4 regions of the Buttiauxella sp. WJP83 genome follow, and region 1 is predicted to be linked to each of the others. Evidence: predicted binding sites of a transcription regulator. Region 1 holds the regulator's gene; each other region holds the start of a gene.
What was found. Region 1 encodes CRP, which controls carbon source genes, mostly activating them, when cyclic AMP is high. Its sites were predicted from a motif close to ATGTGANNNNNNTCACAT; they were not measured.
Positions count from the first base shown of each region.

Region 1 (7,966 bases):
GTGATATGGCCACGACAAGTCCCGCAGCATTGAATTTTAATCACGTTGACGATGAACAGTTTCGTCCACTAAAGGGTGTCAGCAATCCGCACCTGCAAACGATGCTCCCTCGCTTAATTCGCCGCCGCCTCAATTTCAAACCTCATTGGCAGCGTCTTGATATGCCGGATGGGGATTTTGTCGATCTTGCCTGGAGCGAAGACCCACGGCAGGCAACGCATAAACCACGGTTAGTCGTTTTTCATGGTCTTGAAGGAAGCCTGCACAGCCCCTATGCGCATGGATTAATTGATGCCGCACGTAAGCAAGGCTGGCTGGGTGTAGTGATGCATTTTCGGGGGTGTAGCGGCGTACCGAATCGCAAGGAACGAATCTATCACTCCGGCGAAACCGAAGATGGAAGCTACTTCCTCAACTGGCTCAATACACGTTACGGCAACGCACCAACGGCGGCAGTCGGGTTTTCACTCGGTGGAAATATGCTTGCCTGCTTAATGGCAAAACAAGGTGCTGATTGCACACTACAGGCCGGTGTTGTGGTTTCTGCCCCACTCATGCTTGAGCATTGCAGCAAACATATCGAAACAGGGTTCTCGCGCGTTTATCAACACTATTTGTTGAATCTGTTGAAGAAAAATGCGGCGCGCAAACTGCGAAGCTATCCCGGGACGCTTCCTGTCGATATGCGTCAGCTCAAAGGAATGCGCCGCCTGCGCGAGTTTGACGATTTGATTACCTCAAAGATTCACGGTTTCGCCGATGCCATTGACTATTACCGCCAGTGCAGCGCCATGCCACTATTGCCACAAATTAAAACGCCTACGCTTATCATCCACGCTAAAGATGACCCGTTTATGGATCATCATGTGATCCCTGATAGAGCGATATTGCCCGACAACATTGAGTACCAACTGACGCGTTACGGCGGCCATGTTGGGTTTGTGGGTGGCACGCTTCGTCATCCGGAAATGTGGCTTGAGCAACGTATCCCGCAGTGGCTGTCTAAATTTTTGGAAAAATCACTATGATGATTCCCTGGCAAGATCTCCCTCCCGAAACGCTTGATAATCTGATTGAATCCTTTGTATTACGCGAAGGTACAGATTATGGTGAACAAGAGCGCTCACTAGAGCAAAAGGTGGCCGATGTTAAGCGCCAACTGCAAAGTGGAGAGGCCGTATTGGTTTGGTCAGAACTCCATGAAACGGTGAATATCATGGCCCGTGGGCAATTTCGCGGCTAAATATTAATCTTCTATACTGCATAATGCCCCTCACCCCAACCCTCTCCCAAAGGAGAGGGAGAAAAACAAAACAGACCCGCTCCAGTCCCTCTTCTGGGATAAGGAGAAAAACATGCTCAACCCAGTTCCCTCTTCGGGATAGGGAGAAGAACATGCTCAATCCAGTTCCCTCTCCTGGGGGAGAGGGTTAGGGTGAGGGCCAAACCCAGCTAAACCCACTTGTGATTACCCAGGGAGTTGTTGCCTTATGTCAGCCAAACATCCGGTTATTGCCGTAACAGGTTCCAGCGGCGCGGGAACGACCACCACCAGCCTTGCCTTTCGTAAAATATTTCAGCAACTCAATCTTCGCGCAGCCGAAGTCGAAGGTGACAGTTTCCACCGTTTCACTCGCCCTGAAATGGATATGGCTATCCGTAAAGCTCGCGATTTGGGTCGCCATATCAGCTACTTTGGCCCGGAAGCGAATGACTTCGGCTTACTGGAACAAACGTTTCTGGAGTACGGAAATACCGGGCAAGGTAAATCACGCAAGTATCTGCATACCTATGATGAAGCGGTACCCTGGAACCAAATTCCGGGGACGTTTACCCCGTGGCAGTCGCTGCCGGAACCGACTGATGTCTTGTTCTATGAAGGTTTGCACGGAGGAGTCGTCACCCCACAACATGATGTGGCGAATGCCGTCGACCTACTGGTTGGCGTAGTGCCGATTGTGAACCTGGAATGGATACAAAAACTGGTGCGGGACACCAGCGAACGCGGGCACTCAAGAGAAGCGGTGATGGACTCAGTCGTGCGTTCGATGGACGATTACATCAATTACATCACGCCGCAATTTTCCCGGACCCATATCAACTTCCAGCGCGTGCCTACCGTTGATACGTCGAACCCATTTGCGGCACGTGGTATTCCGTCACTGGATGAAAGCTTCGTGGTGATCCATTTTCGTGGGCTGGATGACATCGATTACCCGTACTTACTCGCCATGTTGCAAGGCTCATTCATTTCCCACATCAATACATTAGTGGTGCCAGGCGGCAAGATGGGACTGGCAATGGAATTGATCATGGCACCGCTAGTTAAACGGCTGGCAGAAGGTCGACACATCAATCAGGGCGGATAATTACCGCCCTGCTGACACACATTAGCCTTCAATCACTTCATAGCTATGAGTAATGTTCACAGCTTTTTCCAGCATCAGAGCGACAGAACAATACTTTTCAGCAGAGAGATCCACCGCGCGGGAAACCGCGTTATCTTTCAGTTCTTTGCCTGTCACGATGAAATGCAGGTTAATGGTGGTAAAAAGACGAGGGGCTTCTTCACGGCGCTCAGAGGTCAGTTTTACTTCGCAATCCGTCACGTTGTAGCGACCTTTTTGCAAAATAGAAACCACATCGATTGCACTGCAGCCCCCCGCAGCCATCAGAACCATCTCCATCGGACTTGGTGCTTTATCGCCAGAATTACCATCCATCAAAATCTGGTGTCCTGAAGCGGACTCCCCAAGGAAGGTTAACCCTTCTACCCACTTCACTCGTGCCTGCATGTTACTTCTCCAGTTGAAAAAACCCTTTCAGAGTACGCGGATGCAGCAAAACTGGCAACGGAAGGCGACCTGCGTCATGCTGAAACGAGACAATAGGAGACACTTGTCAAAAGCTATGCTAAAACAATCCAGATGCTACATCGATACATTGACGTAATGCATGTATGCAGAGGACGTCACTAATTACAGGCAGCAAGAATGACTTGCGTGCCATCTCCCCAAGATGGGGAATATTCTAATACTTGCAACGCCAGACAGGATGTTTAGCGTCTTGTCGTTGGTAGCTAGTTATAAACAGAGGATAACCGCGCATGGTGCTTGGCAAACCGCAAACAGACCCGACTCTCGAATGGTTCTTGTCCCATTGCCATATTCATAAGTATCCATCGAAGAGCACACTGATTCACCAGGGTGAAAAAGCTGAGACGCTGTATTACATCGTCAAGGGCTCTGTGGCTGTTCTGATTAAAGATGAAGAGGGCAAGGAAATGATCCTCTCCTATCTGAATCAGGGCGATTTTATTGGTGAGTTAGGGCTGTTCGAAGAAGGCCAGGAACGTAGTGCATGGGTTCGTGCTAAATCTGCCTGTGAAGTGGCTGAAATTTCCTATAAAAAATTCCGCCAGCTGATTCAGGTCAACCCAGACATTCTGATGCGCCTGTCTTCCCAGATGGCTCGTCGTCTGCAAGTGACATCTGAGAAAGTCGGTAACCTGGCATTCCTGGATGTGACTGGTCGTATTGCACAAACACTGCTGAACCTGGCGAAACAACCTGATGCAATGACCCACCCAGACGGTATGCAGATTAAAATTACCCGTCAGGAAATCGGTCAGATCGTGGGTTGTTCTCGTGAAACCGTTGGTCGTATCTTGAAAATGCTGGAAGATCAAAACCTGATCTCTGCTCACGGTAAAACGATCGTCGTTTACGGCACTCGTTAATCTCCGTCCTCAAAAAAGGCGTGTCACTCAGGTAACACGCTTTTTTTGTTTCTACATTTCTCTGAGTGTAGCCAACACCCACGCAACTTGTATTATGAAGAGCTATGTGGCGCCGACTGATCTACCATCCAGAAGTTAACTACGCATTGCGACAAACGCTGGTACTCTGCCTTCCTGTGGGGGTAGGATTACTGCTTGGAAATTTGCAGTTAGGTCTGCTGTTCTCGTTAGTGCCCGCCTGTTGCAACATTGCCGGCCTGGATACCCCCCATAAGCGCTTCTTCAAACGTCTGATTGTTGGTAGCACTCTTTTTGCAGTCAGCAGTTTAATCATGCAGCTTTTGCTGCTCTACACCACCGTTCCATTGCCCGTCATTCTCTTTGTTATGGCCCTTATGTTGGGGGTCACTGCTGAAATCAGCGCCCTGCATGCACGCTTACTTCCCGCCTCGCTGATTGCTGCCATTTTTACACTTAGCATGGCCGGTAACATGCCTATCTGGAAGCCGATGGCGCTGTATGTCTTTGGCACGATTTGGTATGGGGTCTTTAACTGGCTTTGGTTCTGGATATGGCGAGAGCAGCCGTTGCGCGAATCTTTAAGCCTGCTCTATCGCCAATTAGCGGATTACTGCGAAGCCAAATACGGCATGCTCACTCAGCACGTCGATCCCGAGACGGCACTTCCGCCGTTGCTGGCGCGCCAGCAAAAAGCCGTCGACTTGATTACCAACTGCTACCAACAACTGCATATGCTATCGGCGAATCAGCAAAACGGTTACAAGCATTTGTTACGCTCTTTTCAAATAGCGTTAGATCTACAAGAGCACATTTCCGTCAGTTTGCACCAACCTGCCGAGGTGCAAAAACTTGTCGCGCAAAGCCATGCGGAAGCCGTTATTCGCTGGAATGCGCAGACCATTGCGGCCCGTTTGCGTGTTCTGGCTGATGACATTCTTTACCATCGTTACCCGCAGCGTTTTACGATGGAGAAGCAAATTGAAGCCCTTGAGAAAATCGCCCGGCAGAATCCGGATAACCCAGTCGGACAGTTTTGTCATTATCACTTCAGCCGTATCGCGCGTGTATTACGCAGCCAACGCCCGCTGTACGTCAGGGATTTAATGGAAGACAGGCAACGCCGCTTACCACTGTGGGCCGCGCTGAAAAGCTATATGTCATTGAAATCAGCGGCTCTGCGCAACGCCGCCCGGTTAGGCGTAATGCTAACTATCGCCAGTATTTTTGGGGCATTTTTGCATCTCCCCAAACCCTACTGGATTTTAATGACGGTGATGTTTGTCACGCAAAACGGCTACGGCGCTACCCGAGTACGCATTCTGCACCGTTCGGCAGGTACCATTGCAGGCCTGGCCATTGCGGGTTTCGCCCTGCACTTTCACTTCCCACAAGACATTGCGTTGGCCGCGATGCTGGTCATCACGCTCGTCAGCTATCTGATCATTCGCCAAAGCTACGGCTGGGCGACAATTGGTTTTACCGTGACAGCGGTATATACCCTGCAACTGTTAACGCTCAGCGCCGAGCAATTTATTGTTCCACGTTTGATAGATACGCTGCTGGGCTGTTTGATTGCCTTCGGTGGCATGGTGTGGCTTTGGCCGCAATGGCAAAGTGGATTGCTGCGCCAGAACGCCCACGACGCACTGGAGACAGACCAGGAGGCCATTCGCCTGATTCTGAGCAACGACCCTGAACCCACGCCTTTGGCCTGGGAACGGATGAAGGTCAATCAGGCCCATAATGCGCTGTTTAATTCGCTGAACCAGGCGATGCAGGAGCCCGGTTTCAACTCGCATTATCTGGCAGATATGAAACTGTGGGTGACGCACAGCCAGTTTATCGTCGAACACATCAATGCCATGACGACTCTGGCACGCGAGCACAATATGCTGACCCCGGATTTAGCCCAGCATTATCTGCAATCATGTGAAATTGCGCTGCAACGATGCCAACAGCGGTTGCAGTACGATGGGCCTGGTGAGACGAACGATGCGAATATACTCGACCCACTGGAAGGGCTTCCGAGTGGGCCGTTGAGCACAATGGAACAACATTTACAGCGGATTTTGGGTCACCTCAGCACCATGCACACCATTTCGTCGGTTGCATGGCGCCAGCGCCCCCATCATGGTATCTGGCTGAACCGTTTACGTCGGCCTGAGAGTCAATAAACCTACGTCATCCGCCGTTTTGTCGGATGACACGGGTGCTTACACGTCTTGAGATACGATTTTCTCGACCGCTTTAGCAAAGCGCGCCATTCCTTCATCAATATCAGCCTTTTCAACGATCAAGGCTGGTGCAAAACGCATGACATCAGGCCCGGCATTCAAAACCATCACCCCTTCTTGCGCTGCCGCATGGAGGAATTCACGTGCACGGCCTTTGTATTGCGGTTTCAGCTCCGCGCCAATCAACAAGCCCATGCCGCGAATATCGCTGAACACGTCAAATTGCTCATCAATCTGCTGTAAATGCTTCACAAACTGCTGACGTTTTTCTGTGACGCCAGCCAACACTTCAGGCGTATTGATGATATCAAACGCCGCGCCGGCAACCGCACACGCCAGTGGATTCCCACCGTAGGTAGAACCGTGCGTACCAACATGGAATGCAGAGGCTATTTCCTGCGTCGTTAACATGACACTCACAGGGAATCCGCCACCCAGCGCTTTAGCGCTGGTCAAAATATCCGGTGTCACGCCGTAATGCATATACGCAAACAGTTCGCCGATACGACCCATGCCACACTGCACTTCATCAAAAACTAACAGGGCTTTGTGTTCATCGCACAGTTCGCGTAAGCCTTGCAGGAATTCTGGCGTAGCCGCCGTGACACCGCCCTCTCCCTGAATCGGCTCAACCACCACCGCACAGGTGTGATCGTCCATGACGGCTTTTACCGCATGTAAATCGTTAAACGGCACGTGGATAATATCGGCGGGTTTTGGCCCAAAACCATCGGAATATTTCGGCTGCCCACCGACAGAAACGGTAAACAAAGATCGACCGTGGAAAGCGTTATGGAACGCAATAATTTTGGTTTTGTACGGGCTATGGCGAGTGGACGCGTAATAACGTGCCAGTTTAAATGCGGTTTCATTTGCTTCAGTGCCTGAGTTCATAAACAGCACGCGTTCAGCAAAAGTGGCATCAATCAGCTTACGTCCAAGGCGCAAAGCAGGTTCGTTGGTGAACACATTACTGGTATGCCATAGCGTTTCGCCCTGGCTTTTTAACGCTTCAACTAATGCCGGATGGCAGTGCCCCAACGCCGTAACTGCGATCCCACCCGCGAAATCAACATACTCTTTTCCTTGTTGATCCCAGATACGGCTTCCCAGGCCTTTTACCGGGATAAACTCTGCCGGTGCATAAATCGGCAAAATGACTTCATCGAAAGTTGCCCGGGTAATTGCTGATTGTTCAGTTGCCATTTATTGCCTATCCCCTTTTTACGCTTCAAACGCCATGGAAGACACATGAAAATATAATCATGGAATATGCATAAAAAATCATTTAGTGGCAATAAAAAATCAATACTTCAGGAAATTGGCTAACAGCTGATGTCCCTGCTCGCTGAGAATGCTTTCCGGATGAAACTGCACGCCTTCCAGCGTCAGCTCGCGATGGCGAATACCCATAATCTCTTGCTTATCGGTCCAGGCCGTCACGTCAAAACACTCTGGTAGCGTTGGCGGATCGATGACTAAAGAGTGGTAACGGGTCACGGTCAGAGGATTATTCAGACCGTTAAATACACCCGTATTGTTATGCGAAATTGCGGAGGTTTTACCGTGCATCACTTTTTCGGCGCGGACAATCGTCGCACCAAACGCCTGGGCAATAGCCTGATGACCAAGGCAAACGCCGAGGATTGGTAGCTTTCCGGCGAAGTGGGTAATCGCCGCGAGGGAAATGCCCGCTTCAGAAGGTGTACAAGGTCCTGGGGAGATAACCAGTTTTTCAGGTGCCAACGCACTGATTTCCGAAAGCGTCAGCTCATCGTTACGTTTCACCATCACTTCCGCGCCCAGTTCGCAAAAGTACTGATAAAGGTTCCAGGTAAATGAGTCGTAATTGTCGATAAGCAGTAGCATCGCGGCTCCCAGGTAAAAATGAACCGCGCTATTCTATTCGCTTTCCCGCGCTTCACTCACGACTTTAGTGAAAATCTCGCTGAGCTGGGTTAAATCACCCAAC
Region 1 covers NZ_CP110080.1:359,032-366,997, reverse strand. The annotation lists gene OH773_RS01630 (hydrolase) at 6-1,028, shown strand; gene OH773_RS01625 (YheU family protein) at 1,025-1,243, shown strand; gene OH773_RS01620 (phosphoribulokinase) at 1,491-2,369, shown strand; gene OH773_RS01615 (OsmC family protein) at 2,391-2,795, opposite strand; gene crp (cAMP-activated global transcriptional regulator CRP) at 3,107-3,739, shown strand; gene OH773_RS01605 (YccS/YhfK family putative transporter) at 3,844-5,934, shown strand; gene argD (bifunctional acetylornithine/succinyldiaminopimelate transaminase) at 5,974-7,200, opposite strand; gene pabA (aminodeoxychorismate synthase component 2) at 7,300-7,863, opposite strand; gene OH773_RS01590 (putative adenosine monophosphate-protein transferase Fic) at 7,897-7,966, opposite strand, start outside.

Region 2 (7,966 bases), 1.1 Mb from region 1:
TATCTCAAAATAGGCTGAGATGTGACCATTATGTTTGTTATCCCTTGATGTCCTTAACGATAAATATCGTTATACAAAATGCCAACGTGACGAGACTAATTACCTGAGCGCCATGAAACAATTGCTTATGCACAAAACTGTGGTATGACGCACAAATTTATTCACACTGCGAATGATTTGGCTTTAAGCACAAAACGTATTCGAGGGTACCCTATCAGCACTGGCGTGGCGAGAGGTTTTATCTGATTTTTTATAAGAAATTGTGATGTTAAGGAATGATAAGAAATATTGCGTATTTGTTAAACGAAATTGCTGCTTAAATGTGCAAATGCTTCTTTTGTCTGGAGAAGCGGAAAGGTTAAATATTAGACGGTTTTGGTGAGGGAATGAAAAATCACCAGAGATCATTCCGTTCTCTGATGATTAAAATTTAATCGTGTTTATCAGATGTTAATCATTTGCTTTGTGCAGTTGAGGTAAATAGCGGTCCAGGAGGTTAATTAACCCGTCACTTATTGTGGTTAAAAGCACCCATGGTAAGCAAACAAGCGCAATAGAGAGTGAACCGACAAAAATATCAGTAAACCAATGTGCGCCTATCATCATGCGCGGCATCATGAAAATCAGAAAAATAATAACGGCAATGGCGAACGCTTTTTTGCCGAAATATCGCAGCATGAAGCCGGTGTAAATCAGCAGCATTAATCCATGGTCGCCAGGAAAACTGTCTTTAGACGCATCCTTTGTCGGGAAATGCAGCAGTTCGCTGACCCGATAAATATCGGTGAAATACAGCGTAGGGCTGACGTGAGATTCCGGAATCAGATGGCCGAGTTGATTAATAATAATTGCGCAAAATAACATCACGATGCCCATGATAACCATACGGCGGCGACCGGCTGCTGACTCTTTGCGCCAGTAGAAGAAAAACAGCGAACCCATAGCTAATAACGAAATGCCATCGAACACCCGATTATTGGTCACAGCGACAAGTACCAGGAAGGCATGGCTCTTAACCAGTTCACGGTTAAAGAAATGGAAGATGTTGGAATCAATAACGAACCAATAGCCGTGTCCTGAAGGCAGATACCAGCTAAAAAAGAGAGCAAATCCCAGTGCGTTCAGCACCAGGATAAGAGGAAATCGAATAGTATTCATACAATATCACGAGATTTTTTAACAAAGGGCGAAAGGGTAGGCTTACAAACTTAAACGTAACTTCAACAACGATGATTGCAACGTATTCCAGTCAACTTCACCGCTATGGATCAACTCAATACGGCTATCTGGCGGCGCAACATTTTGTGTTTCGATATGGAAATCAAGACCCTGACGATTAATTCGTACTAAGCCTTCCGGAATACGCAGGACACCTTTAACGCGGTCGACTGGGGCAAGCCTGGCCCATTCCAGAATCCCAACGGTGTCAAAGACTGTGTCTGCATCAAATATCCAGCCGCAACCGACATAGCCCTGGCCACTATTAATGCTGCGTCTCCAGCGTTGATGCTCGGGCAGACTTAATGCAGCAAGCCCCTTAGATACGGCGTGACTATGATTATGATCGGGGCTGGAAGGCAGTTCTCGGTGATTTTGACGCGGTTTATCGAGGAGGCTGCTGTCGATGTTGCCGTTATGAGCGGGAATAATTTCACGACCCGCCGCTTCGCGCTGTTGCCATTCGGCCAATGCACGGCGGCTTTCATCGCTGGCACGGTCTTCTTTGTTCGCAATGATAATATCGGCCGCGGCGAGCTGATCGCGGAAATTATCATTATTCACAACCCGTTCATCAAGTAACTGGCGCGGGTCGAGCAAACAAATCGTGGCGTTGAGTTCTATCCACGGTTGGTAAACCTCGGCAGTCAGCATGTCGAGAATTTGTTTAGGATGACCCAGACCGGTAGGTTCGATGAGCAAGCGGTCGGGTTTACCCTGGCGCAGAAGCGTGTTTAGGCCAACTTGCATCGGCAGCCCATTCACACAACACATACAGCCGCCGGGGATTTCTTTCAATAATGCACCACTGTCAGCGAATAACGCGCCGTCGATACCGACTTCACCAAATTCATTGACCAGCACCGCCCATTTTTCATGCTCGGGTTTATTGGCCAGCAAATGTAAAATGGTGGTGGTTTTTCCGCTACCGAGAAAACCGGTAATCAGGTTGGTTTTAGTCACAGGCGCTCCGGACAGGTTAAGTGAACCTTACGTGAATGATTATCACAATCCTGAACAACATTTGCGAGAAAAGGAAGCCTGAGTGGGCATCACATCCTTGTGAAGCACGCTTAAAGGCATTGATTGTTAAATTAACCGACCCGTTTAGCGACGGCTGCGCGTGCGCCATTGCTACATAATTCGTTCCATGCGGCACAGATGTTTTCGACAAATTGTTCATCAGCAGGCAGGTCGCTACCGAAGATTTCTTGCAGGCTGAGCAAAGCGTGAACACGTTCTTCAGGAGTGCTGCCTTCAACCAGCGTTTTTATCTTCCCGGCCAACGGATCGCGAATATCAATCTCGTTGCCAGCGTCATCGGTGCCGCTGACATAGCGCATCCATCCGGCAATACCCAATGCCAGGCATGGCCATTCGTCACCTTGTTGCAGGTGCCAGCGTACACTTTCCAACATGCGCTGTGGTAGCTTCTGGCTACCATCCATCGCGATTTGCCAGGTTCGGTGTTTTAGCGCTGGATTTTCGAAACGCTCAAGTAAGTTATGCGCATACCGCTGCAAATCAACGCCCGTAACGCGTAGTGTTGGCGCTTGTTCGTGCATCATTAAACGATGCGCGGCCAGGCGGAAATTGTCATCAGCCATGCAATCATTGACATGCTGATAGCCCGCGAGGTAGCCGAGATACGCGAGGAAGGAGTGGCTACCGTTGAGCATGCGCAGCTTCATCTGTTCCCACGGCATCACGTCGTCGACCATTTCAACGCCCACTTCTTCCCATGCCGGACGGCCAGCAACAAAGTTATCTTCAATAACCCATTGGATAAATGGTTCACCTGAAATCGCACACGGATCTTCGACGCCTAATGTTTCAGTGATTTCGCGCAAAGATTCTGGCGTTGCAGCAGGGACAATTCTGTCAACCATAGTGCTAGGGAAGGTCACGTGCTCTCGGATCCAGTCGGCCAATTCCTGGCTGCGGGTTTCTGCCATGCCAATCACCGCATTGCGTACCACATGGCCGTTGTCAGGAATGTTGTCGCATGAAAGCACGGTAAAGGGACGTAATCCTCGTTCGCGGCGGCGATTGAGGGCTTCAACCAAAATACCGGGCGCTGAATGTGGCGCGGTGGGATGCTGTAGATCGTGAATAATCCGTTCATTATTGCTGTCGAGTTTTCCGGTCGCGGGGTCGATGCAATAACCCTTTTCGGTCACGGTCAGGGAAACAATCGCCACCTGCGGCTCGCAGAATTTCTCGATAATGGCTTCCAGGCCATCGAGTTTTGCATTCAGACATTCGTTAACTGCACCAACAACAATCGCCTGATTACCCTCGCGGCCTTTTTCCAGCACGGTATAGAGGTGGTCCTGGTCTCGCAACGCACTCATCAACTTGTCGCCGCTAAACAGACTTATTTCACAAATGCCCCAATCACCCCCCAATTTATTGAGCACCCGATCGGTCAACAATGCCTGGTGCGCGCGGTGAAACGCCCCAAAGCCAAAATGGACGATGCGGGTTTTTAACGCCAGGCGATCATAGCGTGGTTGCTGAACATCGGCAGGGAGCGTGACCGAAGCAATTGTATTCATAAATGTAAATCCTGATTAACGAATTGGTAACATTGCGCAGTCTAAAGTTATATGACAGCAAATTAAATTGGTGTGCCGTCTTTATCCATTTAATGTGAGCTGGATCAACCAATGTAACCGCAAAATTTGACCGAAAAGAAGAATTCAGTATGGTAGTAGTCAATGTGGTAAAAAGAATTGGTATGACAACTTAACTGAGGAACTGTCGATGGAACAAACATGGCGTTGGTACGGCCCAAAAGACCCGGTATCTCTGGATGATGTGCGTCAGGCGGGCGCGACCGGTGTCGTTACTGCTCTGCATCACATCCCAAATGGTGAAGTGTGGCCAGTTGCTGACATTAAAGAGCGTCAAGCCGTGTTGGCAGCGAAAGGACTGACCTGGTCAGTAGTAGAAAGTATTCCGGTTCATGAAGAAATTAAAACTCACACCGGTGAATACGATAAGCATATCGCTAACTACCAGCAAAGCATTCGTAACCTGGCAGAATGTGGCATCGACACCGTGTGCTACAACTTCATGCCAATTCTGGACTGGACGCGTACCGATCTTGAGTACGAATTGCCAGATGGTTCAAAAGCGTTGCGCTTTGACCAGATTGCTTTTGCAGCATTTGAATTGCACATCCTCAAGCGCAAAGGCGCTGAGGCAGATTACAGCGAAGAAGAACAGCGTCAGGCGCTGGACTACTTCAGCAACATGTCAGATGCCGAAAAAGAAAAACTGACGCGCAATATCATTGCCGGTTTGCCGGGCGCGGAAGAGGGGTACACCCTGGACCAGTTCCGTGCACGCCTTGCTGAATACGACGGTATCAATAAAGAACAACTGCGTGAGAACATGGCGTATTTCTTGCGTGCGATTGTTGCGGTAGCGGAAGAAGTCGGTGTACGTCTGGCGGTTCACCCGGACGATCCACCGCGTACTATCCTCGGTCTGCCACGCATCGTATCGACAATTGAAGATATGCAATGGCTGAAAGAAACCGTTGATAGCATTCATAACGGCTTCACCATGTGTACCGGTTCTTATGGCGTTCGCGCGGACAACGACCTGGTGCGTATGATTGAAACTTTCGGGGATCGTATTCACTTCACCCATCTGCGTGCAACGTGCCGCGAAGATAACCCGAAAACCTTCCATGAAGGCGCGCACCTGCAAGGTGACGTAAACATGGTTGCGGTGGTAAAAGCGATTCTGACGGAAGAACAGCGCCGTAAAAACAGCGGTGATGTACGTCCAATTCCGATGCGTCCGGATCACGGCCACCAGATGCTTGACGATCTGCACAAGAAAACCAACCCTGGTTATTCAGCGATTGGTCGCCTGAAAGGTCTGGCTGAAGTGCGCGGTGTAGAGCTGGCTCTGAAACAGACGTTATTCCCGGATTTGCTGAAGTAGTTTGAAACCAGGCGGGTGTGCACAACATCACCCGCCTGGTGCAATACTTTGTAGTAAATGTCTATTTACCTTCAATGCTAGTGCCAGCAGCATCTTTCACTTTGGTGACTTGTTCAACGTGTCCATTTGCATATTTAAACCGTAAATAATCATCAATAACAATGATCGAATTGGCTTTACCCCATGAGACCCAGGTGATACGTGAGGGGCCATAATCGGCATAAAATTCATTGGAAATAACAGGTTTGCCGCTAGTTAAGTCAAGAATAACCTTCATAGAGCAATGTGCTACAACTTTATTGGAATAACACGCATCATCTGATGTGTACGAAATGGTAGCTTTTGTCATTAGATATTTTTTTTCTTTAAAAATACCATCGCTATCACTTTCACCTACAACCATATAATCAGCTTTTGCTTTATATATCTCTTTGCCGTTAAGCGTCAGATATGAATAATCATCACCTGAGTGAGATTTTGTTATCTGTTCAAGTGGTCCCGTTATTGTGTTAATGCAATTTGAAGCATCAGGATTGCAATCGGCAAATCCTGTAATAGTGTACAAAAATAAAGATATTGTTAATAAGTGCTTCTTCATGATAACTCCAGTGTTAAATTATTTCCAATAACATCAACTCAGTCTACATCTCCCTGCTTTTGGGAGGGGCATAAATAGCCAAAAGTTTGATAGCATAGTTAATATATTTCATTAGTCATCCTCTGTGGGCGTGGTTATAACGCCCACAGATTTCATACCACTCAGTAATTAAAGCCTATTTCCCTTCACTGCTAGTGCCAGCAGCATCTTTCACTTTAGTGACCTGTTCAACGTGTCCATTTGCATATTTAAACCGTAAATAATCATCAATAACAATGATCGAATTGGCTTTACCCCATGAGACCCAGGTGATATGTGAGGGACCATAATCGGCATAAAATTCATTGGAAATAACAGGTTTGCCGCTAGTTAAGTCAAGAACAACATTCATTGAGCAATGTCCTACGATCTTATTTGAATAACACGCATCATCTGACACATAAGAAATGGTAGCTTTAGTTATGAGGTATTTTTTATTTTTAAAAACACCATCACTACCACCTGTATCTATAACCATATAATCAGCTTTAGCCTTATATATCTCTCTTCCGTTCAGGAGTATGTGGGAATAATCATCACCTGAATCCTCTCGATCTTTTAGCTCAATAAGACCCAATGTTGTTTTTTCACATGTTTGATATTTAGAATTACACGCTGCAATGCTAACGGTGGAATAAGTTAGTGATGCGATTATTATTAATAAAAACCTGTTCATAATTGTATCCAATTTAAATTTCATCTAAAATTTTTTCTAGTTTCACATCTTTTAGTTGAGGCGATTTGGTTAGTTCAGGACAGAAATAACCAAAAAGATTAATGTTGTAGTCTATATATTCTATTAACCATTTTCTGTGGGCTTTGACATAACACCCTTCTTCTGTACACCTTGCAGCAGCAGATCTCCTCCCCACCTGAGCTTTCAATAATTTGGTAGCTTTCTCTTCTGAGATCTTGTTTTTGATAAATAACATGGCATCACCTAATCCCAGATGATGAGTCAAATAAATGAGTTTGGATTTTTCTGCATCGTTGAGGCCATCAATGTTATAACCCGCATTTTTCAGGGAGGCTAAGTTTGCCACGCCATAATCCACGGCGGCCATAATCGCATATTCGGGTTTGAACCGGAGATTCAGCCATTGTTGTACAGCCGACGTGGCTCCACGAGGATAGGGCGTTTTACCTGTAATGAAGCGTTGCCTGATGAGTTCGTTTAAGTTTTTCCAGACATCAGGAGCGACCTCAAACTTCTTTTCATATTTAATTTCGCCGTGGCGATTTCTTCGTTCAACTCCGTTTCTGTCTAATGCTGGCTTATCCGCAATCAACCCTTGCGCATTCGCTTGTTCATAGAGATAAGTGCCTTCCCTGAAGGTTTCAGACATCCATGAACCATTTAAAAACTGTGTCATGCCCGCTGCAGAGCTTTTATAAACAGTTTCCAGGGCTGTTGTGTTCCCAGAGTCAATACAGACTGAAGTCGGTTTCCATACGCCACCGGTATATTTTGCTGCTTCAGCACTGATTACCGCAGCAATACACTGTGGAATAATACCGCTGCGCTCGGATGCCGCAATAATCTGATTCCAGTAAATGACATTCTTGAGTAGCATCAGGTCATATTTATTAGGACAAGTATGGCTTATATGAATTCTGGGGCCACCCTGTGCATCTCGACCTGTATTCACTTTGTTAATTTCTGTGCTGTCATTTCCGACATGACCTGCTGGCCCTGTTAACGCCATGCTTTTTCCTTTTACCCTGACTTTGGGACTGGAAAGAATAATATCCAGCGTCCCGAATAGCGGTGTAAAACTGGCGACTTCTTTTATCTTTCCAGTTGCGCTGGAAACAAAGACTTTCAACTCGGTTTCAGCTCTGATGGTGAAATCTTCTATTTTCCCCATTCCATCAGTGATGGATTCATACACATCGCCCAGTGCTGATACCACTTTAACTTTCAAACCCGCAATGGGCTTCTCAATTAAGTCCTCAAAAGAAAATGACAATGTGCATTGATCGCTGCCTTGTTCATCTCCGGCTTCAGGGTACGCATAGTGCTTAGGTGGGATCTTTATTGTCTGCCCTGGGTAAATCAATGCTGGATTTGTTATTCCATTAAAAGAAGCCAGCTCATCAACTGAACAGTGATGTTCTTTCGCTATTTTCCCAAGCGTGTCTCCCTGATGA
Region 2 covers NZ_CP110080.1:1,469,531-1,477,496, forward strand. The annotation lists gene mepS (bifunctional murein DD-endopeptidase/murein LD-carboxypeptidase) at 1-29, opposite strand, end outside; gene OH773_RS06880 (phosphatase PAP2 family protein) at 451-1,158, opposite strand; gene OH773_RS06885 (CobW family GTP-binding protein) at 1,201-2,181, opposite strand; gene OH773_RS06890 (mannitol dehydrogenase family protein) at 2,313-3,776, opposite strand; gene uxuA (mannonate dehydratase) at 3,985-5,178, shown strand; gene OH773_RS06900 (hypothetical protein) at 5,240-5,776, opposite strand; gene OH773_RS06905 (hypothetical protein) at 5,952-6,491, opposite strand; gene OH773_RS06910 (LysM peptidoglycan-binding domain-containing protein) at 6,505-7,966, opposite strand, start outside.
Region 2: the regulator CRP is predicted to act here: its motif matches at 3,869-3,886, upstream of OH773_RS06890 (mannitol dehydrogenase family protein).

Region 3 (7,966 bases), 1.1 Mb from region 1:
GGCAATAATGCAAAAGCCAATGCATCGTCATCCAGCCCGGTCTGAGCTTTCAATGATTCGACTTCTGACGCACTAAACATTGCCGGGAAATGAGCATCAGTAAGCAAAGGTTGCAGAGCGGCTTGCAGTGAAGCCGGGAGTTGTGCGAGAGCTGCCTGAAAACGTGAGCGCATTGGAAGAGCCTCATAACAAGTAATTGAGCTGTCTTTATTGATCGACAGTTTACGGGTCTGCATAGGCTTTATATGTGATCTTTATCCAATTACAAATGCAACATATGAAATAAAGAATGAAAATGCGCGATCTCTCGCAAGTTTTAACCCACAACCGCCAAAATAACAGGGAACAGGAACGGGGCAATCAGTGACGTGATGATGCCGCAAATCACCAGTGCCAATGAACTAAACGCACCCTCCTGGAAATCCACTTCCGCGCAACGAGCGGTGCCCAGGGCGTGTGAAGCCGCGCCCATCGCCAGCCCTCGCGACGATTTAGTCGTAATACGCATCAGATTTAACAACGTATGACCAAACACGGCCCCCAGAATACCGACGAAGATCACGCAAACTGCGCTAATTGCCGGAATACCACCAATGCTTCCGCCAACGGCCATGGCAATCGGTGTGGTGACTGATTTAGGCAGGATTGATGCGGCAATTTGTGGTGTTGCGCCCATCAGCAGTGCCACAGACGTACCGGTAATCATCGCTACCATGCTGCCAATAAAGCAGATAGTGATAATTGATTTCCAACGAGCGCGGATCTGGTGAAGCTGTTCGTAAAGAGGGAAGGCGAGAGCAACAACTGCGGGTTGCAACAAGTCATTCAATATTTTACTGCCTTCGAAATAATGTTCGTAAGGCGTACGGGTGAATACCAGGATTGGAATGATCACAATCATGGATATCAGAAGCGGATTCAGGATCGGCGATTTATAACGTACAGCGACCTGCCGGGCGAGGAAGAAAGTCACCAGTGTTAAGGGTAAAGACCACCAAATATGATGCATCATTTTTCGTCACCCTCGCGTTCACCAACCACATTACGTTCGCCATGGATTAAATGGGAACTCCAACTCACCACCACTAACACCACCAACGTACTGATAAAACATGACACCACCACCGGGCCAAATTGCTGTTTTATCACATCGACATATTGCATAACGCCAACGCCAATCGGCACAAACAACAACGCCATATTACGAATTAATATCTGGCAACCAGGCTTAACCCATTTAGCGGGAACGATTTGCAGTGAGAGCAAAACAAACAGAATTAGCATGCCAATAATACTGCCGGGAATAGTAATAGGAAGCAGTGATGAAATAGCAATGCCTGCATATAAACATATGTAAATTAAGATAAATGCCCGCAGGTACTGCCATATTGCGGTAAATGAGTTACGCATAGTGATTACCTTTTAGAAAACGCATTCATCATACAATTAAACTCAAAAATGTGCTACCGGTCACATCATGAATTATTAGCATACCAAACATTCCTGATGGGAACGTTTATACCCTTCATTCTTCAAGCCGTAGGTGCGTTGACTGCGCCCGCGCGCCCCAGTCACATAGTTAGCTATGCTCCTGGGGACTTACGGCCTGGTAGCCTTCCTGCAACTTGAATTATTTCGGGTATAACAAGATGCTGTTTTTCAGGTATAAAAAAAGCGGCCCGAGGGCCGCTTTCAAAAGGGTAATCTTCGCTTAGTTCAAACGCACCGGCATACCGGAACGGCTCTGAATCGCTTGATCCAATACGGTGCTATCAACGTCTGGCTGAGCGGTGATGGCTGTAACGTTGTTTTTCAGCGTGATTGGAACAATTTCACGAGAGTTGAACTGCGCTTCAGTTGTAGACAGTGGGTTGTGCACTTCAATGTAGCGCGAACCATCTGGCTCAACGGTGGCTTTAACCGGTTCGTTGATGAACTGAACACGCGTACCGACCGGCACTTTTTCGAACAGGAATTTGATGTCTTCGTTACGCAGACGCACACAACCGTGGCTCACGCGCAGGCCGATACCAAAGTTCGCGTTGGTGCCGTGAATCGCGTACAGACGACCAATATACAGCGCATACAGACCCATAGGGTTGTCCGGGCCTGCGGGAACAACGGCTGGCAGTGGTGTACCTGCAGCAACATATTCCGCATGCATTTTCGCCGTCGGCGTCCAGGTTGGGCCTGCTTTTTTACGTTCTACTTTTGTCGTCCAGTTCATTGGGGTGTCTTTACCCAACTGACCGATACCGATCGGCAGCACGATAACCGTGTTGGTGCCAGCAGGGTAGTAGTAGAGACGCATCTCAGCGCTGTTGATGACGATACCTTCATGAACGGTGTCCGGCAGAATCAACTGCTGAGGAATGTTCAGGATAGTGCCAGCTTTTGGCAAGTACGGGTCAACACCAGGGTTGGCTTCCAACATGTTGGAAAGGCCCATCTGGTAACGTGCCGCGAATTCTTCCAGCGGTGCGGTGCTACCTTCAGGAATCGTGACAACCTGGTTTTGACCAATCAAACGGCTGCCATCAGTCGGCAGAGGATAGGTCACGGCAGAAGCTGTTTTGCTAAAAGACACGACAGCCACAAATGCCAGTAAAATAGTGCGTAATTTCATATTCATGGTATGCAAAGTATTTATGGCCATGCAGGCTAGTTAGTGAAGAAACGGAGCGGTTTAGCCGCGCATTATATGTGCATTCGCTCGACCAGGGAAATCAGATGTGGATTAAATCACATTTTTTTCCGCATTGATTATTTTATGACCAATGCATAAGCAGAGCGATCTGCACGTTGAGTTATGGCATAATGTGCCCGATCTCACATCTTAAATAATTCTTTTACCAGGACATCTCTGTGCTAGTTTCCAGTAACGTCACAATGCAGTTCGGCAGTAAGCCGCTGTTTGAAAATATTTCTGTCAAATTTGGCGGCGGCAACCGTTACGGCTTGATCGGCGCCAACGGTAGCGGCAAGTCTACCTTTATGAAGATCCTCGGTGGCGATTTAGAGCCAACGCTGGGCAACGTATCACTCGATCCGAACGAGCGTATCGGTAAATTGCGTCAGGATCAGTTCGCCTTTGAAAAATTCACCGTACTCGACACGGTGATCATGGGCCACGCAGAACTCTGGGAAGTGAAAGAAGAGCGCGACCGTATTTATGCGCTGCCAGAGATGAGCGAAGAAGATGGCTACAAAGTGGCTGATCTGGAAGTTCTGTACGGCGAAATGGATGGTTATACCGCTGAAGCACGCGCGGGCGAACTGCTGCTAGGTGTAGGCATTCCTGTAGAACAGCATTACGGCCCGATGAGCGAAGTGGCTCCAGGCTGGAAACTCCGCGTATTGCTGGCGCAGGCGCTGTTCTCAAACCCTGATATTCTGCTGCTCGATGAACCGACGAACAACCTGGACATCGACACCATTCGTTGGCTGGAAACGGTGCTCAACGAGCGCAACAGCACCATGATCATCATCTCGCACGACCGTCACTTCCTGAACATGGTGTGTACGCACATGGCGGATCTGGACTACGGCGAACTGCGCGTGTATCCGGGTAACTACGATGAATACATGACAGCTGCGACTCAGGCTCGTGAGCGTCTGTTGTCTGACAACGCGAAGAAAAAAGCGCAAATTGCTGACCTGCAATCCTTCGTTAGCCGCTTTAGCGCCAACGCATCGAAATCTCGCCAGGCGACTTCTCGTGCGCGTCAGATTGATAAAATCAAGCTTGATGAAGTGAAAGCATCAAGCCGTCAGAACCCGTTCATTCGCTTCGAGCAAGACAAGAAACTGTTCCGTAATGCTCTGGAAGTTGAAGGGCTGGCGAAAGGTTTCGATGACGGCCCGCTGTTCAAAGGCGTCAACATGCTGCTGGAAGTGGGTGAAAAGCTCGCTATCCTCGGGACGAACGGCGTGGGTAAATCTACCCTGCTTAAAACGCTGGTGGGCGAACATACTCCAGATGCTGGCACGGTGAAATGGTCTGAGAACGTACAGATTGGTTACTACGCGCAGGATCACGAGTACGAGTTTGAAAACAATCTGACCGTGTTCGACTGGATGAGCCAGTGGATGCAAGAAGGTGACGACGAGCAAGCGGTGCGCAGCATCCTGGGTCGTTTGTTGTTCAGTCAGGACGATATTAAAAAGCCTGCGAAGGTGCTGTCCGGTGGTGAAAAGGGCCGCATGTTGTTTGGTAAGTTAATGATGGAACGTCCAAACGTTCTGGTCATGGATGAACCAACAAACCACCTGGATATGGAATCTATCGAGTCGCTGAACATGGCGCTGGAAATGTACCCTGGTACGTTGATCTTCGTTTCTCACGACCGTGAATTTGTCAGCTCGTTGGCTACGCGTGTGATTGAGATTACGCCTGAGCGTGTGATTGACTTTACCGGTGGGTATGAAGATTACCTGCGTAGTAAAGGGATTGACGGTTAAGTTTTAATAAGCCCCTCACCCCGGCCCTCTCCCTCAAGGGATAGGGAGAAAACCGTCGATTCCCTCTCCTGGGGGAGAGGGTTAGGGTGAGGGCAAAACATTGACTACAGCACGAAGCAATCCTGCTCTTTCCCATCAACGACCAAACGGCGTTTTTCCCCCGCAGGCAGCGTCAACTTCATCTCTTTCCAGGCCGGTAGATAATCACCTTTACGGCTAAACACCACCTGAATTTCATCCGCCGTGCAGCGAATTTCCCAGTTCAGCCACAGCGCATTGCCTTGCTGGTAACCCCAGGATTCGCCGTCATCTTCAAACAGGCTACCGTGTGAAACGCCAGTTCCTTGCAGCGGATACACTTTCAGCTCGCGCACACTATCCGCTTTGGCATCCACATGCGTAATGCGAGCGCTGTGCGGCAGGGCAGCACCTGCGCGGACCAACAGCGGCAAGCGTTCCAGTGGCGCATCAACCACAATCGTCTGGCCGCCGCTATACCATTGGCCGGTGTAGTAGTCGTACCAACCCGCGCCGTTTTCAGGCAGCCATACTTCGCGCTGACGTTGACCCTCTACGACCACGCTTGCGACCAGCAAATCGCGGCCCAGCATAAAGTCGTCGCACTCTTCGAAGGTCTTGGCGTCGTGCTCATGGTCGAGGAAAGTGGAACGCAGCATCGGTTCGTCATCCGCATGCGCTTGCCACAACAGGGTGTAAAAATACGGCAACAGGCGATAACGCGTTTCGATGGCGCTACGAATCGCTGGAGTAATGGCCGGATACATCCACGGTTCATTCACCGTCTGGTCGTCGTTCCAGGAGTGAATCGTGAAGCGCGGGTGCATCACGCCGTTTTGTACCCAGCGCACAAACAGTTCGGCATCAGGTTTATCACCAGAGAAACCGCCGACATCGTGCCCCACGTTATACAAACCGGACAAACTCATACCCACGCCCATGCGGGTGTTATAGCGCAACGTCGTCCAGTTGGTGCGGTTATCACCGCTCCAGGTCTGCACATAACGCTGCATCCCGGCGCAACCGGAGCGTGAAATCAGATACGGGCGCTTTTCTGGCGCAAAGGTTTGCTGGGCTTCGAGCGAGGCACGCATCATCAGCAGCGGCATCACCGGGCGGATATTTTTGATGGCAATCTCTTCGCCAAAACCGTGGCAGCGCGCTTCACCATCCCACACTTCAAACTCGTTATTGTCATTCCACGTTGAACCGATGCCCATCTCAAGCAGCTGTGTGGTGACGCCATTTTTCCACCATTTCACCGTTTCAGGGTTGGTGAAATCAAGATGCGAGCCTTCATCATCCCAGAAGCTGGAACGCTCCGGTCCGTCCTGCTCGGAATCCTTAATAAACAGCCCACTCTCTGCCACTTCCGAATAGCGCGGATGATCCTGCAACAGGCACGGCTTGATGTTTGCAGCAAGCTTGATTCCAGCATCCAAAAACGCCTGGCTCATCACCTTCGGCTGCGGCACTTTGTCGTAGTTCCAGTTAAACACGTAGCGCTTATTGTTAATCGACGTGTAACCCGAGGACAGCTGGAACGAATCGCAAGGGATCGCGTGTTCGTTGCACAGGCGGATAAAGCTCATCAGCTGATTTTGTGCGTCCGGCGCGTCGGTGTAATGCATGGTGGAGCCGCTGTAACCGAGACTCCATTTTGGGCCAAACAGCGTTTTCCCGGTCAGGCGTACAAAGGCTTTAGTGACGTCTAAAACTTGAGGGCCGAGGAACAGGTAGTAATCGACGTCGCCAGACTCGGCCTGCCAGCGGCGATAGGGCAGGTGGTAGTTGTCAATTTCGTTGCCCAAGTCCAGCCAGCAACTGCTCAGGTTGTCGTAAAACATCCCGAAACTCACATCCGGACGCTTAGTGATGGTAAACGGAATATGCTTGTACAGTGGGTCGGTGGACTCGGCGTTATAGCCCATCGCATCCAGGTTACGCATTTCATAGCGTTTACCGGTACGCTGAAGTGGACCCGCTTTCTCACCCAGCCCGTAATAACGCTCATCTTTATAGCGACGCTGGTAATGCGCGACGCCGTCTCCGTGAGCATTCAACAGATAAGCGCTGGTTGGGCGGTCACTTGCCAGCGGCTGCCACTCAGAAGCCTCGTTGAGATATTCCCACTCTAGCCACAGCGGCTGGTGGACGGTTACGCGCAGCTTATCGGTGCCGATGCGCAGGGTTTCATCGCGTTCTTCGACAGTGAATCCCGGCAGAGCGAAACCTTCGAGACTTTCGCGATCGCGGCCTTCCCACGGCACGTCATTTTTCGGCGCGATGCTCCAGGTGCGGTTTAACGCCAGTTTGTTTTCGCGCTTAATCAGCACGCGGAACATGCCTTGCTCCAGCACGAACACATTCAGGCGATGTTTCCCATCCACGCTTAACTCAACGTGGTTGGCATCAGATTTTAACAGTGTCCAATTTTTCAGGGTTTTCATCGTTCACAATCCATCTATCAGGCGCGCTTAGCGCGGCGTTCAGCAATAAAAGAAACCAGGAATACAGCGCCAATCAGGTCAAAGAAGCCCATGGCGATAAACAGGGGGTTGTAGCCAATTTTGTCGGCGGTGACGCCAATCAACAGTGAGAACAAGAAGCTGGCTATCCAGGCGGCGGAGCCACGCATACCGTTAACCGTCGCCATCTGGCCTTTGTCGAAGGAGTCCACCACCAGAGCGCTCAACATGCAGGAGATAATCTGGTGCCCGAAGCCGCCAACAGAAATCAGCGCAATGGTGACGTACGGGTCTTTGGTGATGGCAACCAGTGCCAGGGAGATCATCAGGAATGCGCCCGTCACTGAACTGGCCACAATGGAGTTAGTGCGTGAGCAACCAAACCAGCGGGTATAAACCTTCGTCAGATAACCACTTGCTACGCTGCCGAGGTCGGCGGCGAGGAACGGTAACCAGGCGAACATGGCAATTTGTTTAAGGTCCATACCGCGTTCATTGGCCAGGTACAGCGGAACCCAGAAGCTCAACACCGCCCAGGCCGGTTCGGCCATGAAAGCCGGGATAGCGATACCGTAGAAACGTTTGTTTTTACCGACGGTTTTCAGAGCAGTCAGGAAAGGCAGTTTCACCGCAGCAGGTTCGTTATCCTGTTTGATAAACGCCAGTTCGTCTTTGCTGAGGTTCGGGTGTTGTTCCGGGTTGTGATAGAACACCCACCACAAAATGACCCATAACATGGCCAGCACACCGGTAAACATGAACGCGCCCTGCCAGCCGAAGGAGGCATGAGCAAAATAGACAATGGGCGGTGCGAGCATGGCACCAATCGAGAAGCCAACGCCCGCCCAGCCTGCGGCAATAGGACGTTCTTTTTTCGGGAACCATTCGCCGATGGTTTTGGCGTTTGCAGGGGTTGCTGCTGCTTCCGCGCCACCCATAAAGAAGCGCAAAATTGCCAGATGCAACCAGCTACCGGCACCCGCATGCATAATGCACACCACCGCCCAGATCCCCGCGCA
Region 3 covers NZ_CP110080.1:1,505,970-1,513,935, forward strand. The annotation lists gene cdd (cytidine deaminase) at 1-173, opposite strand, end outside; gene OH773_RS07030 (CidB/LrgB family autolysis modulator) at 317-1,012, opposite strand; gene OH773_RS07035 (CidA/LrgA family protein) at 1,009-1,410, opposite strand; gene ldtB (L,D-transpeptidase) at 1,712-2,632, opposite strand; gene OH773_RS07045 (ABC-F family ATPase) at 2,866-4,461, shown strand; gene OH773_RS07050 (glycoside hydrolase family 31 protein) at 4,566-6,929, opposite strand; gene OH773_RS07055 (MFS transporter) at 6,947-7,966, opposite strand, start outside.
Region 3: the regulator CRP is predicted to act here: its motif matches at 2,731-2,748, upstream of ldtB (L,D-transpeptidase).

Region 4 (7,966 bases), 1.5 Mb from region 1:
CAGGTAGCCAAATATAGAGTTGCTGATACCAGGCTTCGGTCAGCGGCTCCACTGATGCCCAGGCGATCATAGCCAGGCCAAGATTCTCATCCCGACGAATGACATAGATATTATTATCGCTTTGAAACTCTTCTGCGCCCTGTGCCAGTGGCTTGCGCCAGTCATCTGAAACATAGGTACTGTTTGTGGCGATAAGTTCGTTTTTACCCAGACCCACCATCGCAATATTGAGCGTATAACTTCCAAAAGGAAGCACATCAATAAATGACATGGGGTCGACTAACGCAATATGCGGCGGTTTGCCGATAAAAATCATCTTACGTTTAAAACCCGGTATCGGGGGAGTGGTATACCACGCGCTAAAGCCGTGTTCACCGATGCGATCAGGTTCGCCTAGCCGTTCATTGTAGGCAAACGATTCCAGCGAACTGCACAGAATGCGGTTATCCTTTTCAAGCATCACTTCTTGCACATTGCGATATTCAAGGGCGGTACGGCGCATGGCTTCAGCGTGTGCGTGAGAGCAGGTTTGATCTTTAAAGCGGTTAATATCGTCAACGGCAGAAATAGCGTCGTCGATGACTTGCCCGGTACGCATCAAAGCGTGGTCGGCAAATTCATTCAATTCATTATGAAAAGCTTGTTCAGCTTTACGATGAGCAAGATAAATGCTCAACAAAATGGGAAGCAATACGGCCAAAATAAGGATACCGCTGACCAGGCTGATGAGCTTTCGGGACGTCATTCCGGTAGACCCCGTTATGAGAATAGTTTTTATAATGGTTTTACATAGAAGAGGTTAGTCTATCTCACATGTTTGAGGGATGTTATGTTTTCATGCTAAGTGAGCATGGAATCTTTAGACGCGAGCATCTGGTGAGCATTGAATGAAGAAAAAAGAGTTTGTTATCCAGGATTTGTTGAGCAAAATTTATCAGCATAATGATTCGCAACGACGCAAATTACCCCCAGAGCGTCAGCTTGCAGCAGAATATGATGTTTCGCGTTTCACTATTCGCAAAGCCCTGGAAAGGCTGGTGAGTATTGGGGTGGTTGAAATTATTCAGGGATCCGGGATTTGGATTAACACACAAGCCCGTAATAATCCGCTGGTATATAACTCCATTACCGAAAAACGTTTTGATCAGATGGCGTTTCGTATGGTCAATCTGCATAAAAAGCTACCGAATCGCGAAGAGCAGCAAGTCTTTGGTGTGGATGAAAATGCGTACATCTGGCAGTTTTGCCGCTTGCGATATGTCGATAATCAAAAGGTGCAAATTGAGATTTCACGAATGCCTGTGCAGGATTTCCCCGATCTTAATCAGCAAGTGATTGAACGATCCATTCAACAATATGTGCTCAGTAAAGGATTTCGAATTTCACACCTGCTAACCAGTTATCAGGCCGTATCGATTAGCAAGGAACAGGCAGCATTACTGGAATGTAAAAAAGGGATCCCGGCGATGCATATCATCAACCGCGGGATCCTCGAAGGGGGACGGGTATTTGAAATCAGCGAAATCGTCGATATCAATTATTCCTGTACTTACGTCATCCCCTATAACCATGACAATTTGGCCTGGCGGCAGGGCACTCAGGGAGTATGAATGGCCCCGTTGGGTAAGCGGCTCTGCGTCCACTCATGCGGGCGATACTCCACGGGGAAGGCCTCTGCTTTTTGTTGGTTGAAGCTCACACCAATGCCCGGTTTTTCAATCGGATAGATATAGCCTTGCTCGGCGACTGGCGCGCCAGGGAACACTGATTCGGTATTCGGTTGATTCGGGATAAATTCCTGAATCGCCGCATTGTGCAGATGAATATTTAAATGCGTATTCACTGCCACGCCAATCGGTGTCATATCTCCGGGGCCATGCCAGGCCAGACGCACGCCAAATGCCTGGCAAAGAATGGCGAGTTTGAGCGCAGGCGTTATCCCGCCGATTTGCGAAACGTGGCAGCGGATAAAATCAATGCGCCGATTCACAATGAGATCATGCCATTCAGCCGGGTTATTAAACAGTTCGCCCATTGCCAGTGGAACGGTGGAGTGCGCGCGGACTTGTTCTAACCATGCACTGTGTTGTGGCGGCAGAATATCTTCGATAAACCAGGGTTGGTATGGTTCGAGTGCTTTTGCCAGTTGCACCGCTTGCTGTGGGAATAAACGTTCATGCACATCATGCAGAATATGGAACTGGTTACCGTACTTCTCGCGTAGCGCTTTGAACATCCCCACGGTATTCGCCATGTATTCATCCTGGCAATAATACGCTCCAGGGGTTGGCGATTTCGTGGCGTGCAGCCCTTGTGGCGTACCGCCGTAAAAACCTAACTGACAGCGAATATAGCGATACCCTTGCGCCAGCAGTTTGTCGACTTCGAGGAATAATCCTTCCAGTGTTTCACTGGCGGCGTGGCTGTAAGCGGCGATAGCGTCTTTCGATTTCCCCCCCAGAAGTTGATACAGCGGCATATCTGCCAGTTGGCCTTTAATATCCCAAAGCGCCATATCGACCCCGGCAATCGCGTTGTTGATAACCGGGCCGTTGCGCCAGTAGGCGTTGACCGTCATCATTTGCCACAAGTCTTCAATGTTGTTGGCATCACGCCTGAGAAGCAACGGTTTGAGATATTCGTCGACCATCGCTTTGACGGCCAAAGGGCGCTGCTGGAAAGTGGCACAACCGTGGCCAATCACGCCTTTATCGGTGGTGACGCGCACCGTGACCAGGTTGTGGCGGTCAGGACGGGTGATGAAACATTCGATATTTTCAATAATGGTTGGTTTCACAAAATTACTCCACACCCTGGAATTATTTAGGGCAGTTCATGGGTGGTGACTTATTCAATGTCGGCTTCTGTTATTTACTATCACCTTATTTTTGTGTGCGGGTAAATGTTTTTTTTGCATATTTTTATTGGTCAGGAAAAGAGGCGTGATGTAGATAAAAACCATACCAATTATCGTCTTTTGGTGGTTTAAGTGCCTTTCCATTGGCTAAGTGTGATGTTGTTCAAGTTTTATTGGTTTGTTTTTGTGTTTGTGATTCCCTACCATCATTGGCATTCAACACATAACAATAAGCAATTTTTTCGGGAGTGACAGATGGGGACTCGTGATGCCATTAATAATATTATTCACCTGATAGGTGGTGCGGATAATATTAGTAAAGCCTGGCACTGTATGACGCGCTTGCGCTTCTCTTTGATTGACGAAAATAAAATTGATCAATCTGAGATTAAAAAAATCCCCGGTGTTTTAGGGGCGCAAATTCAGAGCGATCAATTCCAGATTATTATTGGCCCACAGGTAAACAGTTGGTACGAACAATTGAGTCAGGTACTCGGTTCCGCTCCTGAACAAACCGCACCAACCCAGCAGAAGAAAGCACGTAAGAGCCTGGTATCGATGTTTATGGATACGGTGTCAGGCGTGTTTGGCCCGATAGTTCCCGCAATTGCAGGGGCGGGGATGATCAAAGGCCTGCTGGCAGGGCTAATTGCACTGAAAATGGTTTCAGCGAAAAGCGACACGGTCATCGTCATCGATTTGATTGCGAGCGGCGTGTTCTACTTTTTGCCCTTTTTCCTGGCGATATCTGCCGCGCGTATCTTCAAAACCAATGAATATCTGGCTGCTGCGGTTGCCGCATGTTTGATGTACCCGTCGCTGATTGAAGCGGCGAAGGCGCTGGCAACGCATTCACCTAATGCCGTCGATGCGTTCTATTTCCTGAACGTCGTGCCTGTTTCAGTGTTTAACTACGCTTCAAGCGTTATCCCGGTTATTTTCTCTGTTCTGGCACTGAGTTACATCCATCGCTGGGTGGATAAAATCATGCCGGATATTTTGAAAACCGTGTTTACTCCAACGCTCACCCTGTTTCTCGCCGCATTGGTCGCGCTGGTGGTGATTGGGCCTCTGGGGATTTATCTGGGCAAAGCACTGGCGTGGTTTATCGAAGGTTTGTTTGGTGTCTCAGCAAGTTTTGCCGGTCTGGTTGTCGGGGCTATACGTCCGGTGGCCATTTTGACGGGGATGCATCACGCGATGACGCCTATCGCCCTGCAAAACTTTACCGACCGTGGTTACGACATGCTGATGCCCATGATGTTTATGGCCAATATGGCGATTGCGGGTTCCACTTTTGCTATCTGGAAGCAGAGCAAATCACGTGAAGAGCGTGCGGTAGTTCTGCCTGCGGCGATTTCGGCTCTGCTTGGGATTACGGAACCTGCGCTGTTCGGCGTTCTGACTCGCTATAAAAAAGCGTTTATCGCCGCAACGGTGGCAAGTTCCATCGCCTCGGCATTCATCGCCTTCTTCGGTGTGCGTTTGTATGGCTATATTTTGTCGAGTATTTTCAGTTTGCCAGCTTACATCGGCCCGTACTTTATCTTTGCACTGACCGGTGTGGCGCTGGCATTAGGGTTGTCGTTTACGTTGACCACTCTTTTGGTGCGTGAGAAACAATAAATTCAGCGTCGGTGCGCCAGACGGCGCACCAGTCTGTCACCGACGCTTTGTACTAATTGCACCATCACCACTAAAATCACCACGGTGCCGACCATGACCTGATCGTTAAATCGCTGGTATCCGTAACGGATCGCCAGATCCCCCAGTCCACCGCCGCCAATCACTCCTGCCATTGACGAAAACCCAATTAGCATCACGACCGTGAGCGTGATCCCCGCCAGCAGCGCCGGTAGCGCCTCGGGTAACAACACTTTTCCGATGATATGCCAGACATTGCCACCCATCGATAAAATGGCTTCGATGCGGCCTTTGTCGACTTCATCTAATGCGTTTTCCACCACCCGCGCAAAAAACGGAAATGCGCCAATCGTAATGGGAACCACCGCCGCAGTACTGCCCAACGTGGTGCCAATAATAATGCGGGTGAATGGGATTAAGGCAATCAACAGCACAATAAACGGCAGTGAACGCCCGACATTCACCACACTCCCGATAATCTGATTGAAGACCGGCGCGGGTAGCACTCCGTCGCGACGAGTGAGAAACAGCAATACCCCGAGCGGTAAGCCGATTATCACGGTAAACAACGCCGCAAGCCCGACCATGTAAAGCGTATCGAGGGTGCCATCAAGCAGTAATGGCCACAAATCCTCCCAGGCTAAGCGACTTCGCATAACATTCTCCCTGAAACGCCAATCCGGCGTAAAAATGCTTGTTCTGCGGCGTCGCCAGGCAGCAATGCCTGACGCAGACGGGAATAGGGGGTAGCCAGCAATTCAGATAATGAACCGCTTTCAACTAGCCTACCGTTTTCCAGTAGCGCTGCGTGATCGCAAATCGCTTTCACGACTTCCAGTTGATGAGTAATCAACACAATCGTGACGCCCAGCTTGCGGTTAATATCCATTAATAGCGCCAGCACAGAAGCGGTGGTTTCGCTGTCTAAGGCGCTGGTGGCTTCATCACAAAGTAAAACATCAGGGTGCGCAGCAAGCGCCCGTGCGATGCCGACACGTTGTTTTTGCCCACCAGAAAGCTGTGAGGGGAAAGCCTGCGCTTTATCGCTCAGGCCGACTAACTCGAGCAGTTCTGTAATGCGTTTCTGGCGAACTTCACGTGGTTGCCCTGCGATTTCCAGTGGCACGGCAATGTTATCAGCCACATTGCGCGCATGAATCAAATTGAAGTGCTGGAACACCATGCCGGTACGCTGGCGATGAACGCGCAATTCACGGTTATCAAGCGTGGTGATATCCACTCCATTCATCAGAATACGGCCCGACGTGGGCCGCTCCAGTAAATTAAGGCAGCGAATCAAGGTGCTTTTCCCGGCACCACTGCGCCCGAGAATGCCGTAGATTGCGCCATCCGGTACCGTTAGCGAGATATCGTCCAGTGCCGGTTGGCCTGCTCCGGCATACACTTTGCTCAGCCGCTCAAGGGTTATCATGATTGTGGCGCGGCAACCGGGATCACTGAACCGTTAAACTGCTTACGAATGTATTCAGCAACCTGCGGCGATTGCAGATCTTTCGCCAACTCTTTGATACGCGGATCATTAGCCAGGTTTGGATTGGTGACCAGAATATTGGCGTACGGATTGTGCGTCGCACTTTCCAGACCCAGTGCATCTTTCGAAGGGGTTAATCCTGCTTCCAGCGCGTAGTTGCCATTGATGACGGCCAGATCAACATCATCAAGCGAACGCGGCAGTTGTGGTGCTTCGATCTCAACGATCTTCAGCTTCTTAGGATTGCTGGCGATATCACGTGGCGTGGCTTGATTCACCGAGGCATCTTTAAATTCGGATTTCAGCGTGATAAGCCCCTTGTCCTGCAAAAGATAGAGTGCGCGACTCAAGTTGGTAACGTTGTTCGGCAGGGCAATGGTGGCGTTTTCGGGAACCGACTTCAGGTCTTTATATTTGTGTGAATAGATACCAAGCGGTTCGATATGCACGGTCGCCGCGACGGTGAATTTTTTACCCAGCGCTTTTTCCTGATCGCGCAAATAGGGGACGTGCTGGAAATAGTTAGCATCGACATCTCCGTTCGCCAGCAATTCGTTGGCATTCACGCCGTTACTCAACTCAACCACTTTGAGCTTTAAATTAGGATCGAGCTTCTGCACAAATGCGAGGATTTCTGCATGGGGTACGGCATCAGCCGCGATGCGCAAGGTTTCTGCTGCGTGAGCGCTGAAAGCCAGAGTCAAAGACAGCGCGATCCCTGCCAGTTTAAAAGAGGCATTTTTCATGGTGTTTTCCTTTAATGTTTAAGCGATGAGTTCAGTGCTGTTACGCAAGACATCCGGGTAATAACGTTCCGCCACGTCGGGATGTGAACGTAGGCGACCTTTTAGATAATTCCATCCAACATCACGCAGCAACGGGTTGCGAGGATCACTTTCAGGCCCATGGGCGTGCTGTGCGAGTTCAGGCGGCAATGCATAAACCGGGACGACAGCGTCTAACTGAGCGCCGAGGAAAAATGCAATCGACTGGCGTTCCTGGCCTGGTGGAGGGGAAACAACCCGATGTACCGTCGCCCGTAAATAGCCATTGGTGGCAAGCTCCAGCAATTCACCGATATTCACCACAAAACTACCAGGCAGAGGAGCGGCATCTATCCAGTTATCCGGCGAGACTTCGACCTGCAAACCCTGCTGTTGGTCTTGCAACAGGAAACTCAGGAATCCTGAATCTTTATGGGCACCGACACCCTGATTCCCTTCCGTTGCGGGCTTACCTGGATAACGAATCAACTTGATGTGTTCGTTGGGTTTATTGCCGTACAGGTTATCGAAGCTGTTCGCTGGAAGTTCTAACGCCTGCGCAAAAGTACGCAGTAGTTTGAGTGCGACAGCGGTCATTTCACGCTGAAATTGCAACAGGGTAGGTTTCAGAGTCGGTAACGATTCTGGCCACAGATTTGGGCCTTGTAATCGCAGCCAACCGTGCTGTGCGTCATTGACCGGAAGTGCCGGGCGTTCAGCGCCGATATCAAACTGTTCACGCCAGTCTGGTTTACCGCGTGTTAATTCGCTTGCAGCGCGGTTGTAACCACGAAAATGAGGGGAGTTGATCATCGCCACTTTTTGTTTTTCCTCTTCGGGCAAAGAGAAAAACTCGCGTGCTTCATTCTGAACGGCCTGTTGCAGCTCAGTGCTGACACCATGATTAATCAGGTAGAAGAAACCGATGTCACGAGCGGCATGGCGTAATTGTTTAAGAAATGCCGCACTATCGGTGGCGGTGCCATTAAGGGCTAAGAGATCGAGTATTGGCAAGGCCTGGGTCGTTGTTCTGCTCATTCCGGACTCCGCTTAATTCAGATGTATTCCCGACAAATTTTGATTTTTTTACCCAACAACATACATCCCGACAACAGCGCTGATTCATGGTTAATCCCTTTCTTAAATGATTTGTGTTCGTGGAAATTACATTGCCGCAAGCCTGTGTCGCCGCCCAATATTGTTATCTTC
Region 4 covers NZ_CP110080.1:3,607,825-3,615,790, reverse strand. The annotation lists gene OH773_RS16725 (EAL domain-containing protein) at 1-745, opposite strand, end outside; gene OH773_RS16720 (GntR family transcriptional regulator) at 888-1,610, shown strand; gene OH773_RS16715 (enolase C-terminal domain-like protein) at 1,598-2,797, opposite strand; gene OH773_RS16710 (PTS transporter subunit EIIC) at 3,113-4,483, shown strand; gene OH773_RS16705 (methionine ABC transporter permease) at 4,486-5,157, opposite strand; gene OH773_RS16700 (methionine ABC transporter ATP-binding protein) at 5,142-5,933, opposite strand; gene OH773_RS16695 (MetQ/NlpA family ABC transporter substrate-binding protein) at 5,930-6,739, opposite strand; gene OH773_RS16690 (isopenicillin N synthase family dioxygenase) at 6,758-7,795, opposite strand.
Region 4: the regulator CRP is predicted to act here: its motif matches at 3,009-3,026, upstream of OH773_RS16715 (enolase C-terminal domain-like protein).